One region of the Pseudomonas sp. 10S4 genome, then DNA from elsewhere that is predicted to be linked to it. Evidence: predicted binding sites of a transcription regulator. Region 1 holds the regulator's gene; each other region holds the start of a gene.
The links. The regulator sigma-54, encoded in region 1, starts transcription at its own class of promoters, with help from an activator protein. The targets are predictions, from matches to a motif close to ANTGGCATNNANNTTGCTNT.
Positions count from the first base shown of each region.

Region 2: the regulator sigma-54 is predicted to act here: its motif matches at 2,837-2,856, upstream of glnK (P-II family nitrogen regulator).
Region 3: the regulator sigma-54 is predicted to act here: its motif matches at 1,639-1,658, upstream of RHM58_RS17115 (flagellar basal body rod protein FlgF).

Region 1 covers NZ_CP133774.1:2,928,670-2,932,818, forward strand. Annotated here, with positions in the region: gene rapZ (RNase adapter RapZ) at 1-398, opposite strand, end outside; gene ptsN (PTS IIA-like nitrogen regulatory protein PtsN) at 401-865, opposite strand; gene hpf (ribosome hibernation-promoting factor, HPF/YfiA family) at 878-1,186, opposite strand; gene RHM58_RS13405 (RNA polymerase factor sigma-54) at 1,260-2,753, opposite strand; gene lptB (LPS export ABC transporter ATP-binding protein) at 2,940-3,665, opposite strand; gene lptA (lipopolysaccharide transport periplasmic protein LptA) at 3,665-4,149, opposite strand, start outside.
Region 2 covers NZ_CP133774.1:1,511,858-1,516,006, forward strand. Annotated here, with positions in the region: gene sutA (transcriptional regulator SutA) at 1-180, opposite strand, end outside; gene RHM58_RS07135 (secondary thiamine-phosphate synthase enzyme YjbQ) at 283-708, opposite strand; gene RHM58_RS07140 (ammonium transporter) at 922-2,259, opposite strand; gene glnK (P-II family nitrogen regulator) at 2,295-2,633, opposite strand; gene RHM58_RS07150 (accessory factor UbiK family protein) at 3,049-3,309, shown strand; gene RHM58_RS07155 (Bro-N domain-containing protein) at 3,753-4,149, shown strand, end outside.
Region 3 covers NZ_CP133774.1:3,670,968-3,675,116, forward strand. Annotated here, with positions in the region: gene RHM58_RS17110 (sigma-54-dependent transcriptional regulator) at 1-1,349, shown strand, start outside; gene RHM58_RS17115 (flagellar basal body rod protein FlgF) at 1,713-2,453, shown strand; gene flgG (flagellar basal-body rod protein FlgG) at 2,500-3,285, shown strand; gene flgH (flagellar basal body L-ring protein FlgH) at 3,337-4,032, shown strand; gene RHM58_RS17130 (flagellar basal body P-ring protein FlgI) at 4,060-4,149, shown strand, end outside.

The sequences.
Region 1 (4,149 bases):
TCTGCAATCGGCCCCAGCAGTTGAGTTTCGTCTTCTATCGCCTCGGCCAATGAGCGGTTGGCGGTGCTCAGCGGGTGACGGCGGCGGGTTTCCGAGAAACGCTTGAGCAGGGTTTCTTCATCGGCGTCCAGATACAGCACATCGCACTGGATATGCCGACCGCGAACTTCTTCAAGTAATTCGGGGAATCGCGTCAGGTGACTGGGCAGGTTGCGGGCGTCGATGGAAACGGCGACCAGCGGCTGAGCCAGCTCTGTATGAATCAGCGCGCGTTCGGCCAACTCCGGCAGCAGGCCGGCCGGCAGGTTGTCGATGCAGTAGTAGCCGTTGTCCTCAAGGACATCGAGTGCAGTACTTTTACCTGAGCCGGAGCGGCCACTGACAATGATCAAACGCATGATTAGTGACCGTTTTGCTCGCTCAGGACAACCTGATACAAGGCTTCGTTGCTCGGGGCACTGCGCAGTTTTTCGCGTACTTCCTTGCGATCAAGCATGCTGGCGATCTGGCGCAGTAATTCCAGGTGCGCATCGGTGGCGGCTTGCGGGACCAGCAGCACGAACAGCAGGTCAACCGGAGCGCCGTCGATGGCGTCGAAATCGATAGGTGCGTCAAGGTGCATCAAGGCACTGATGGGCGAGGTGCAGCCCTTCAGGCGACAGTGGGGGATAGCAATGCCGTTGCCAAAACCGGTGGAACCGAGTTTTTCACGGGCAATCAGAGCCTCGAAGACATCTTGCATCTCCAGATCCGGGACTTCCCGGGCGATCAGGTTGGCAATTTGTTCGAGGGCTTTCTTTTTACTGCCGCCCGGCACGTTCACGAGGGAACGGCCGGGGGTCAGGATACTTTCAAGTCGGATCATGGGTTGGGAGTGTTAACGACCGGTTGCGCCCTGAAGGAGGCTCTGGGTCTTTTCCTTATGCTTTTTAAGTTGGCGATCCAGCTTGTCGGTCAGTAGGTCAATAGCGGCATACATGTCGTTATGCTCGGCATTGGCGACCACTTCTCCGCCGGGGATATGCAGCGTGGCTTCGATTTTCTGCAGCAGCTTCTCGACGGTCATCGTGACTTGCACGTTGGTGATCTTGTCGAAATGCCTCTCTAATCGGTCGAGTTTTTCGCCGATGTAGGTGCGCAGGGGTTCGGTCACTTCCAGTTGGTGTCCACTGATGTTGACTTGCATACAGCTTCTCCTTCGTTGCCAGTGCATAAAGCGGCAGGTAAAGGTACCTGCCACTGGAACGCTGTGGCGTGGCTTACATCAACCGCTTGCGTTCGCTCGAAGGCGCGATCCCTAAGGACTCGCGGTACTTGGCGACGGTGCGGCGAGCCACCTGAATGCCTTGTGCCTCCAGTAAACCAGCGATCTTGCTGTCACTCAACGGCTTTTTCTGATTTTCCGCGGCAACCAGTTTTTTGATGATCGCGCGGATCGCTGTGGACGAGCATTCGCCGCCTTCAGAGGTGCTGACATGGCTGGAGAAAAAGTATTTCAGTTCATAAATGCCCCGTGGGGTATGCATGAACTTTTGGGTGGTCACCCGTGAAATCGTCGATTCGTGCATGCCCACCGCTTCGGCGATGTCATGCAGGACCAGCGGCTTCATGGCTTCGTCGCCGTACTCCAGGAAACCGCGCTGGTGCTCGACGATCTGGGTGGCGACTTTCATCAGGGTTTCGTTACGGCTTTGCAGGCTCTTGATGAACCAGCGGGCTTCCTGCAACTGATTACGCATGAAGGTGTTGTCGGCACTGGTGTCGGCGCGGCGCACGAAGCCGGCGTACTGGGCGTTGACCCGCAGCTTTGGCACTGACTCTTGATTCAACTCCACCAGCCAGCGCTCATTATCCTTGCGCACGATGACGTCGGGCACGACGTATTCGGCTTCGCTGGACTCGATCTGCGAGCCTGGACGCGGGTTCAGGCTCTGGACCAGCTCGATCACCTGGCGCAGTTCATCTTCCTTGAGCTTCATGCGGCGCATCAGTTGGCTGTAGTCGCGGCTGCCGAGCAGGTCGATGTAATCGGTGACCAGGCGCTTGGCCTCAGCCAGCCAAGGTGTTTTGGCGGGCAGTTGACGCAATTGCAGCAACAGGCACTCGCCCAGGTTGCGGGCGCCGATGCCGGCCGGTTCGAATTGCTGGATGCGATGCAGGACGGCTTCGATTTCGTCCAGCTCGATGTCCAGTTCCGGATCGAAGGCTTCGAGGATTTCCTCGAGGGTTTCGTCCAGGTAGCCCTGATTGTTGATGCAATCGATCAAGGTCACGGCGATCAGGCGATCGGTGTCGGACATCGGCGCCAGGTTCAGTTGCCAGAGCAGGTGGCTTTGCAGGCTTTCGCCGGCGGATGTACGGGTGGTGAAATCCCACTCGTCGTCATCGTTGCTCGGCAGGCTGCTGGCGCTGGTCTGGTAAACGTCTTCCCAGGCGGTATCGACGGGCAGTTCGTTGGGAATGCGCTCGTTCCAGTCCCCTTCCTCGAGGTTATCCACCGTCGGGGCGGTTTCCTGGTAGGAGGGTTCCTGAATGTCGGCGTTGGGTGGTTGTTCGGCTTTGTCGGCCAATGGGTCGGCGTTATCGAAGTCGTCGCCTTCTTCCTGGCGTTCGAGCATCGGATTGGACTCCAGGGCCTCCTGGATTTCCTGTTGCAGGTCCAGGGTCGACAATTGGAGCAGGCGGATGGCCTGTTGCAGCTGAGGTGTCATCGTCAGCTGCTGGCCCATTCTCAAGACTAGCGATGGTTTCATGGCAGGGGCTTAACACCTTATTCGCCGGCGCGCATGCGCCATCCACTACAGGGCGCCGAAGCGCCAAACTTAAGCAAATTATATGCCTGAAACTGAAGTGTTTGCCTAGAGCGCCGTAACAATAAAAAACACAGCGATGTGTTAATTGCGCCATGCGCTCTGTCGACTAGCCAGACACCTCGGTGCTTACAGGCGGAACTCGTGGCCCAGATACACTTCCTTGACCAGTTCGTTGGCCAGGATGGTGGCGGAGTCACCTTCGGCAATTAGCTGACCATCGTTGACGATGTAGGCGGTTTCGCAGATATCCAGTGTTTCACGGACGTTGTGGTCGGTGATCAGCACGCCAATGCCTTTGGCCTTGAGGTGATGGATGATCTGCTTGATGTCGCCTACCGAAATCGGGTCTACACCGGCGAAAGGTTCGTCGAGCGGGATGAATTTCGGGTTGGTGGCCAAGGCCCGGGCGATTTCCACTCGGCGTCGTTCACCACCGGACAGGCTCATGCCGAGGTTGTCACGGATGTGGCTGATGTGGAATTCCTGCAGCAGGCTTTCCAGCTCTTTGCGGCGAGCGGCCTTGTCGAGTTCCTTGCGGGTCTCGAGGATGGCCATGATGTTATCGGCGACCGAGAGTTTGCGGAAGATCGACGCTTCTTGCGGAAGATAGCCGATACCGGCCTTTGCACGACCGTGCATAGGCTGGTGGCTGACGTCCAGATCGTCGATCAGTACGCGACCCTGGTCGGCTTGTACCAGGCCAACGATCATGTAAAAGCAGGTGGTCTTGCCGGCGCCGTTCGGGCCAAGCAGGCCGACGATCTGACCGCTGTCGATGGACAGGCTGACGTCACGCACGACCTGGCGGCTCTTGTAGCTCTTGGCCAGATGCTGGGCTTTCAGAGTTGCCATTACTGGGCCTTCTGCTTCGGCGGGATCACCATGTCGATCCGTTGGCGCGGCGTTGTGATCGGCGAGCCAGTGGCGCGGCCGGCCGTAGCCACCTGTTTCACCGTGTCGTAGACGATTTTCTCGCCTTCGGTGGTGCTGCCGTCATCGCTGATGACTTTGGCTTGATCGATCAGCACGATGCGGTTTTGCTGGGCATGGTACTGGACAGTCTTGCCATAGCCTTTGACTGGCTGTGGGGAGGTGGTTTTTTGCAACTGCTCGAAGTACGCCAGGTTGCCCACCGACGTTACGACATCGATCTGGCCATCCTTTGTACGAGTGATGGTCACGGTATTGCCGGTAACCTTCATCGAACCCTGGGTGATGATTACATCACCTTTATAGGTGGCGATACCTTGCTTGTCATCGAGCTGGGCATCGTCGGCCTGGATACGGATCGGTTTCGTACTATCGTCCGGCAGAGCCCAGGCGCTCACGCTTCCCA
Region 2 (4,149 bases), 1.4 Mb from region 1:
TTCGACGCTCGGCAGCTCATCGACTGACACAGCAGCCTTGGCCTTGCCTTTAGCGGTCGGAGCCGGCGCATCACCGCCGTCGTCGTCAGCAACGTCTTCCGCCGCTGCTTCCAAACCTTCTTCGGCCTCGTCTTCGTCACCTACTTCGAGGTCGTCGTTTTCCAGATCATCGTCGCTCATGTTCTACCTCATGACTTGCGAAAAGCAGATTAGTTATAGCCCAGCTTCGCCATCTGTCGAAGGCGGCCGGGGAAAATTCTACAACCGCTGGCTACCAGCGGTTTATGCCCCTTCACCGTGCACGGTGGCGAGGACTTTACGGGCACCGCCAAAATCACGGTGCTCGCCCAGATAAACGCCTTGCCAGGTCCCCAACGCCAGTCGGCCTGCCGAAATCGGCAAACTGAGCTGACAGCCAAGCACGCTGGCCTTGAAGTGCGCCGGGAGGTCGTCCAGGCCTTCGTCGTTATGCTCATAGCCGTCTGTGCCTTGTGGGATCAGACGATTGAAAAATCGTTCGAAGTCGCGACGTACCGCCGGATCGGCGTTCTCGTTGATGGTCAACGACGCCGAGGTATGCTGCAGCCACAAATGCAACAGACCGACCCGGCACGCCTTGAGTTCAGGCAGGCCGGCGAGTAACTCGTCCGTTACCAGATGAAAGCCCCGGGGCCTTGCCCGCAGGGTAATCAGAGTCTGTTGCCACATACAGTTCTCCGCACGTTCGGGGCGCATTCTAGCGCGCTCTGGGAAAAAACAAAGGCCCTAATATTCCTGCAATGCTGTAAGTCTTTCGCCCCAGAAAAACGCCCGGCGTAAACACGACTTAAGCCGTAGGAAAAAACCTTTCAGCTACGTCTTTAATGACAAATCCTGGACAAAAAAATGCCCGGCAAGCCGGGCAAGTTTTTTGAGCGCGTCTTACAAGTTGTAGCCGCGTTCGTTGTGTTGTGCCAGGTCGAGGCCAACCGATTCTTCTTCATCGGTCACACGCAGACCCATGACGGCGTCCAGGACCTTGAGGATGATGAAGGTGACGATCGCGGTGTAGATCACCGTGAAGCCCACGCCTTTGGTTTGAATCCAGACTTGTGCGGCGATGTCGGTGACGGTGCCGAAGCCACCCAGGGACGGTGCAGCGAACACACCGGTCAGGATCGCGCCGAGGATACCGCCGATACCGTGCACGCCGAAGGCGTCCAGGGAGTCGTCATAGCCAAGTTTGCGTTTCAAGGTAGTGGCGCAGAAGAAGCACACCACGCCAGCCGCCAGGCCGATGATCAGCGAGCCCATTGGGCCCACGGTGCCGGCAGCCGGAGTAATGGCTACCAGACCGGCAACCACACCCGAGGCGATGCCCAGTGCACTTGGTTTGCCGTGGGTGATCCACTCGGCGAACATCCAGCCCAGTGCAGCGGCAGCAGTAGCGATTTGAGTGACCAGCATCGCCATACCGGCGGTGCCGTTGGCCGCAGCAGCGGAGCCGGCGTTGAAGCCGAACCAGCCGAACCACAACATCGCCGCGCCCATCAGGGTGTAACCGAGGTTATGCGGTGCCATCGGGGTGGTCGGGAAGCCTTTACGCTTGCCCAGTACCAGGCAGGCAATCAGGCCAGCCACACCGGCGTTGATGTGAACCACGGTGCCGCCCGCGAAGTCGAGCACGCCCCAGTCGCCCAACAGCGAACCCGGACCGCTCCAGACCATGTGCGCGATTGGCGCGTAAACCAGGGTGAACCAGACGCCCATGAAGATCAGCATCGCGGAGAACTTCATCCGCTCAGCGAACGCACCGACGATCAGCGCCGGGGTGATGATCGCAAAGGTCATCTGATAAGTAACAAATACTGCCTCTGGGAACAGCGCCGTCGGGCCAGTAATGCTGGCAGGCGTGATGCCCGCGAGGAAGGCCTTGGCAAAGCTGCCGACAAAGGAGTTGAGGTTGACGACGTTGACTTCCATCCCCGTGGTATCGAACGCCATGCTGTAGCCATAAATGAACCACAGGATGGTGATCAGACCGGTAATGGCGAAGCACTGCATCATCACGGAAAGAATGTTTTTGGACCGAACCATGCCGCCGTAGAACAGCGCGAGGCCAGGAATGGTCATGAACAGCACAAGGGCAGTCGAGGTCAACATCCAGGCGGTATCGCCGGAATTGAGGACTGGAGGCGCCACCGGATCTGCCGCCATAGCCAGGCCGGGCATTACGATGGACAACAGGGCTCCTAGCCCTGCGAATTTACGCAGAGTCATATTGTTTTCTCCTGGGGCGTTGGGGTTGTGGCGGCTTAGATTGCGTCGGTATCGGTTTCGCCGGTACGGATGCGAATCGCCTGTTCCAGATTGACCACGAAGATCTTGCCGTCACCAATCTTGCCGGTGTTGGCTGCCTTGGTTATCGCCTCGATAACCCGGTCAAGATCCTTGTCGTCAATGGCGACATCAATCTTCACCTTGGGCAGAAAATCGACCACGTACTCCGCGCCGCGATACAGCTCGGTGTGACCCTTCTGCCGACCGAAGCCTTTGACCTCAGTAACGGTAATGCCCTGCACGCCGATCTCGGACAACGACTCGCGTACATCGTCCAGTTTGAACGGCTTGATGATGGCAGTGACTAGCTTCATGAAAACTCTCTCCCGAATTGGTGGACTTGCCCCAGGAAAACAAACCCGACTCAAGTCTAAGCGCAGTGCCTGGCTTTGTAACGCATCGTCGGCCCAACCTGCCCGTCCGACGCCAGCTAACCACTCCGTGCGAAACTTCCCCGTTTCACGTGGCGCACTGCATTCGTCACAGCGACTGCATCAGTGCATGGGTCACTAGCGACTAAGCAGAAAGCTTGCCATCTCGCCAAAACCCACTGAATTCAGTCCCTTGGTCGCTGCTGCAAGCCGCTTCTCACAAACGCCGATGACATAACGCACAACAACAGTGCGCTGCCGTCCGTCCGCCTGCGCGAAAAGCGTGCATCCTTGGCTGCGGATTTGACTATAGACACTGCGTGATACACTGCCCGCCATTGTTTCCAGGACCTTTCCCATGCTCGCGCCCAAAGACTTCCTCGACGCCCTGAGCGGCACCGCCTCCCGCCTCTTCAGCGGCGAAACCCCGCTGCCGAAAAGCGAAATCGAAAGCCAGTTCAAGGCTTTGTTGCAAAGCGGCTTCAGCAAGCTGGATCTGGTGAGCCGGGAAGAGTTTGATAGCCAGATGGTTGTACTTGCACGCACTCGGGCACGGCTGGAAAGCCTTGAGGCGAAGGTCGCGGAGATGGAAGCGAAGCTCAATCCACCTGCCGAGTAACCCATCTGACAATGCGTTCCCCTGTAGGAGCGAGGCTTGCCCGCGAATAGCGACACCTCGGTCTCCCAGCCCTCCCACACGGGACGGACCACCCCCGTAGGAGCTGCCGAAGGCTGCGATCTTTTGATCTCCCGCCCCGCCACAATCTCGGCAACGTCCTACAAAGATCAGTACCGCCGTCCGATAGCGTCGCAAAGCCCCGACTCCTAAGCTCACCCGATGCTGAATGTTCAGCACTGGGTTTGGCGACCTGGAAGCTTAAGGCGTACGACGACCATCGACGGCGGGTTCACTTCCGCCACATCGAGTCATGGCGGCTGTGCGTGGGAGACCTTCGGGTCTGCCGGGTTCCTTTTGCTCCGGTTCGCCAACCCGCGTACAGCTGCCACCCAATCGTTTGGCGACGATTGACGGCAGCCCCTTTAGCAAAAGGAGTTGTATCAATGAATAGTGACGACACGTATCTGACACCACACACCTTCACCCGCCACAAACTTCACCTGCACGCCCTCCTCCTCGAAAACCAACCCTGGTTCAGCGCCCGCGACCTCGGCCGCCTCCTGCGCCTCTACCTCGACGAACGCGCCGTGCGCAAACTCGACCCCGACCAATACCAAACCCTGATAATGCTCAGCCACGGCACCGTCGAAAGCACCCTGCTGATCAGCGAATCCGGCGTCTACGCACTACTGATCTACCACTACTGCCCCGAATACCGAAGCCTGCGCGAATGGCTGACCCACGACGTAGTGCCCGTCCTCAGGGACGCGCAACAACCCACCTCAACCGAACGCCCGATTTTGAGCCTGCTGAACTGGCCAGAGATGTCATTGAGCTTGC
Region 3 (4,149 bases), 740 kb from region 1:
TAGGGCTGATGCCCAGCGAGCGTCGGCACATGGAGCTCAATGCCTTGCTCGGCGCCCTGGAGTTTCCGGTGCTGTCGATCGACATGGGTGGCTCCATCGTCGCGGCCAACCGTGCGGCGGCGCAGTTGCTCGGGGTGCGGGTGGACGAGGTGCCGGGGATTCCGTTGTCGCGGTATGCCGAGGATTTCGATTTGCCGGAGTTGGTGCGCGCCAATAAGTCGCGGATCAACGGCTTGCGGGTGAAGGTGAAGGGTGACGTGTTTCTTGCCGATATCGCGCCGCTGCAATCGGAGCATGACGACAGCGAGGCCATGGCCGGTGCCGTGTTGACGTTGCACCGTGCGGACCGGGTCGGTGAGCGGATCTATAACGTGCGCAAACAGGAATTGCGCGGCTTCGACAGTATCTTCCAGAGCTCGAAAGTCATGGCAGCGGTGGTGCGTGAGGCTCGACGCATGGCGCCGCTGGATGCGCCGTTATTGATAGAAGGTGAAACCGGCACTGGCAAAGAGCTGCTGGCGCGGGCTTGTCACTTGGCCAGTCCGCGAGGGCAGTCGCCACTGATGGCGCTCAACTGCGCCGGCCTGCCGGAATCCATGGCCGAGACCGAATTGTTTGGCTACGGCCCTGGCGCGTTCGCAGGCGCGCGGGCCGAAGGCAAGCTCGGGCTGCTGGAGTTGACGGCCGGCGGTACGCTGTTTCTCGATGGTGTCGGCGAAATGAGCCCGCGCTTGCAGGTGAAGCTGCTGCGCTTTCTGCAGGACGGCTGCTTCCGGCGTGTAGGCAGTGATGAAGAGGTCTATCTGGATGTGCGGGTGATCTGCGCGACGCAGGTGGACCTGTCCGAGTTATGTGCCCGAGGCGAGTTTCGCCAGGATCTGTATCACCGCTTGAATGTGTTGTCATTGCACATCCCGCCGCTGCGCGAATGCCTCGACGGGCTGACGCCGCTGGTGGAGCATTTCCTCGATCAGGCCAGTCGGCAGATCGGTTGCCCGCTGCCGAAACTGGCGCCAGCAGCGATGGAGCGGCTCAGTCATTACCATTGGCCGGGCAATGTCCGGCAGTTGGAAAACGTGTTGTTCCAGGCGGTTTCCCTGTGCGAGGGCGGGACAGTCAAGGCTGAACACATTCGCCTGCCGGATTACGGCGTGCGTCAGCCCCTTGGCGATTTCTCGCTGGAGGGCGGGCTGGATGCGATTGTCGGGCGCTTCGAGAAAGCGGTGCTGGAGCGCTTGTATTCCGAGCACCCGAGCAGTCGGCAGTTGGGTAAGCGGTTGGGGGTTTCGCATACCACCATTGCCAACAAACTGCGCGAATACGATGTCGGCAAGGAGCCTGGTTCCTGAGTCACAGCACGGGTGTTGTGGCGAGGGAGCTTGCTCCCGCTCGGGCGCGAAGCGGCCGCAAAACCATCCTGCGCGATCTGTCTGTCAGATATCGGCAGTCCTTTTTGGGGCTGCTTCGCTGCCCAGCGGGAGCAAGCTCCCTCGCCACAGGGTACAGCGTCGTCCATGAAGGCTGACACTTGCCACTTACCGGCATAACACCGCCGGTTTTTCGACTTCGACACAATTCCCTCATCCCCTCTAAATCCTTCAAGTCCTTTGTTTGCCGGGCCTCGGGCCGCCAGAAAAAGTTGGTCTGCAAATTGCTTGAGGCTCAGCAGTACAGCGGTGGGCGGCAAACGTCCGGCATGCAGAGGAAAGAGTGTGGACAAGTACCTTTATGTGGCAATGACCGGCGCCAGCCAGAATGCACTGGCGCAGAAGGCTCATGCGAACAACCTGGCGAACATCTCCACCAACGGTTTTCAGAAGGACCTGGAGCAGGCCCGTTCGATGCCGGTGTTTGGTGACAGCTTTCCGGCGCGTGCCTATGCCATGACCGAGCGTCCGGCCACCGACTTCTCGCCAGGATCGATGGTGGAAACCGGCCGTGATCTCGATGTGGCGGTGACCGGCGACGGCTGGATTGCCGTGCAAAGCCCCGACGGCAGCGAAAGTTACGTGCGCACCGGCAGCCTGAACGTTGACGCCTTGGGCGTGTTGCGCGCCGGCAATGGTATGCCGGTGATGGGCAATGGCGGGCCGATTGCCGTGCCGCCCGAGCAGAAAATCGAAGTAGGTGAGGACGGCACCATCAGCATTCGTTCGATGGGTGAAGGCCCGCGGGTGATTGCTCAAATCGACCGTATCAAACTGGTCAACCCTGACCTGAAGAACATGACCAAAGGCCTGGATGGTTCGATCCACACCATGGACGGCAAGCCGGCGCAAGCCGATGCGGGCGTCAAACTGGTGTCTGGGTTCCTTCAGTCGAGCAACGTTAATGCCGTGGAAGAAATGACCTCGGTGCTGGCGTTGTCGAAGCAATTCGAGCTGCACATCAAGATGATGAACACCGCCAAAGACGACGACCAGGCCATGGCTCAGGTCTTGCAGATCAGCTAATTATCAGAACGTCGCGCCGTAAAACAGGCGCACGAGGAGAATCGAAATGCTTCCGGCTCTATGGGTTGCCAAAACAGGTCTGTCCGCCCAGGACACCAACCTGACCACCATCTCCAACAACCTGGCGAACGTATCGACCACGGGTTTCAAACGTGACCGCGCCGAGTTCCAGGACTTGCTGTACCAGATCAAACGCCAGCCTGGCGCCCAGTCGACCCAGGACAGCGCGCTGCCGTCCGGTCTGCAATTGGGTACGGGTGTGCGCATCGTCGGCACCCAGAAAAACTTCACCGCCGGCAGCCTGCAAACCACCGAGCAGCCGTTGGACCTGGCCGTCGACGGCCGCGGTTTCTTCCAGATTCTGCAGCCGGACGGCACCACGTCTTACACCCGTGACGGCACCTTCCACCTCGACTCCAACGGCCAGATCGTGAACGCCAGCGGTTTCGCTCTGGAACCTGCGATCGTCATCCCGAACAACGCCCAGAGCTTCACGGTCGGTACGGACGGCACGGTGTCCATCACCGTTCCCGGCAACGCTGCCTCTCAAGTGATCGGCAACCTGCAAACCGCCGACTTCATCAACCCGGCCGGTCTGCAAGCAGTCGGTAACAACCTGTTCCTGGAAACCGCCGCCAGCGGCGCGCCGCAAGTCGGCACCCCGGGCCTGAACGGTTTTGGCACCACGCTGCAGAACACCCTGGAAGGGTCCAACGTCAGCACCGTTGAAGAGATGGTCAACATGATCACCACTCAGCGCGCTTACGAGATGAACTCCAAGGTGATCTCCACCGCCGACCAGATGCTCTCGTTCGTAACGCAGAATCTGTAATCAAGTCTATGAGGCGGCATGAAGCCGCCTGCAACACCGTGAGGTAGGGTCATGAATCGCTTTGTATCTGTTCTGGCACTGAGTGGGGTGGTCTCGCTCGCGGGCTGCGTCGCACCGACGCCCAAGCCCAATGACCCTTATTACGCCCCGGTGTTGCCGCGAACGCCGCTGCCGGCTGCCGCCAACAATGGCTCGATCTACCAGGCCGGTTTCGAACAAAACCTGTACGGCGACCGCAAGGCGTTCCGGGTCGGTGACATCATTACCATCACCCTGAACGAGAAGACTCAGGCCAGCAAGGGTGCCAACTCGCAGATCGACAAGACCAGCAAGACCAGCATCGGTCTGACGTCGCTGTTCGGTGGCGGCCTGACCACCAATAACCCGGTGGGCAGTGGTGACCTGAGCCTCAACGCCGGTTACAGCGGCGACCGTGCCACCAACGGGGCCAGCAAGTCCGGGCAGAGCAACAGCCTGACCGGTTCGATCACCGTGACCGTCGCCGATGTATTGCCCAACGGCATCATTGCCGTGCGTGGCGAGAAGTGGATGACCCTCAACTCGGGTGATGAGCTGGTGCGGATTGCCGGCCTGGTTCGCGCCGATGACATCGCCACTGACAATACCGTGTCGTCGACCCGCGTCGCCGATGCACGTATCACCTATTCGGGCACCGGTGCGTTTGCCGATGCGAGTCAGCCTGGCTGGTTCGACCGTTTCTTCCTCAGCCCGCTGTTCCCTTTCTAGGTGGCTACGTTGAATCTTAAACACCTGATGGTGGCCGCCCTGTTGCTGTCCGCAGCCTTCAACGCTCAAGCCGAGCGGCTGAAAGACATCGCCAGCATTTCCGGCGTGCGGACCAAC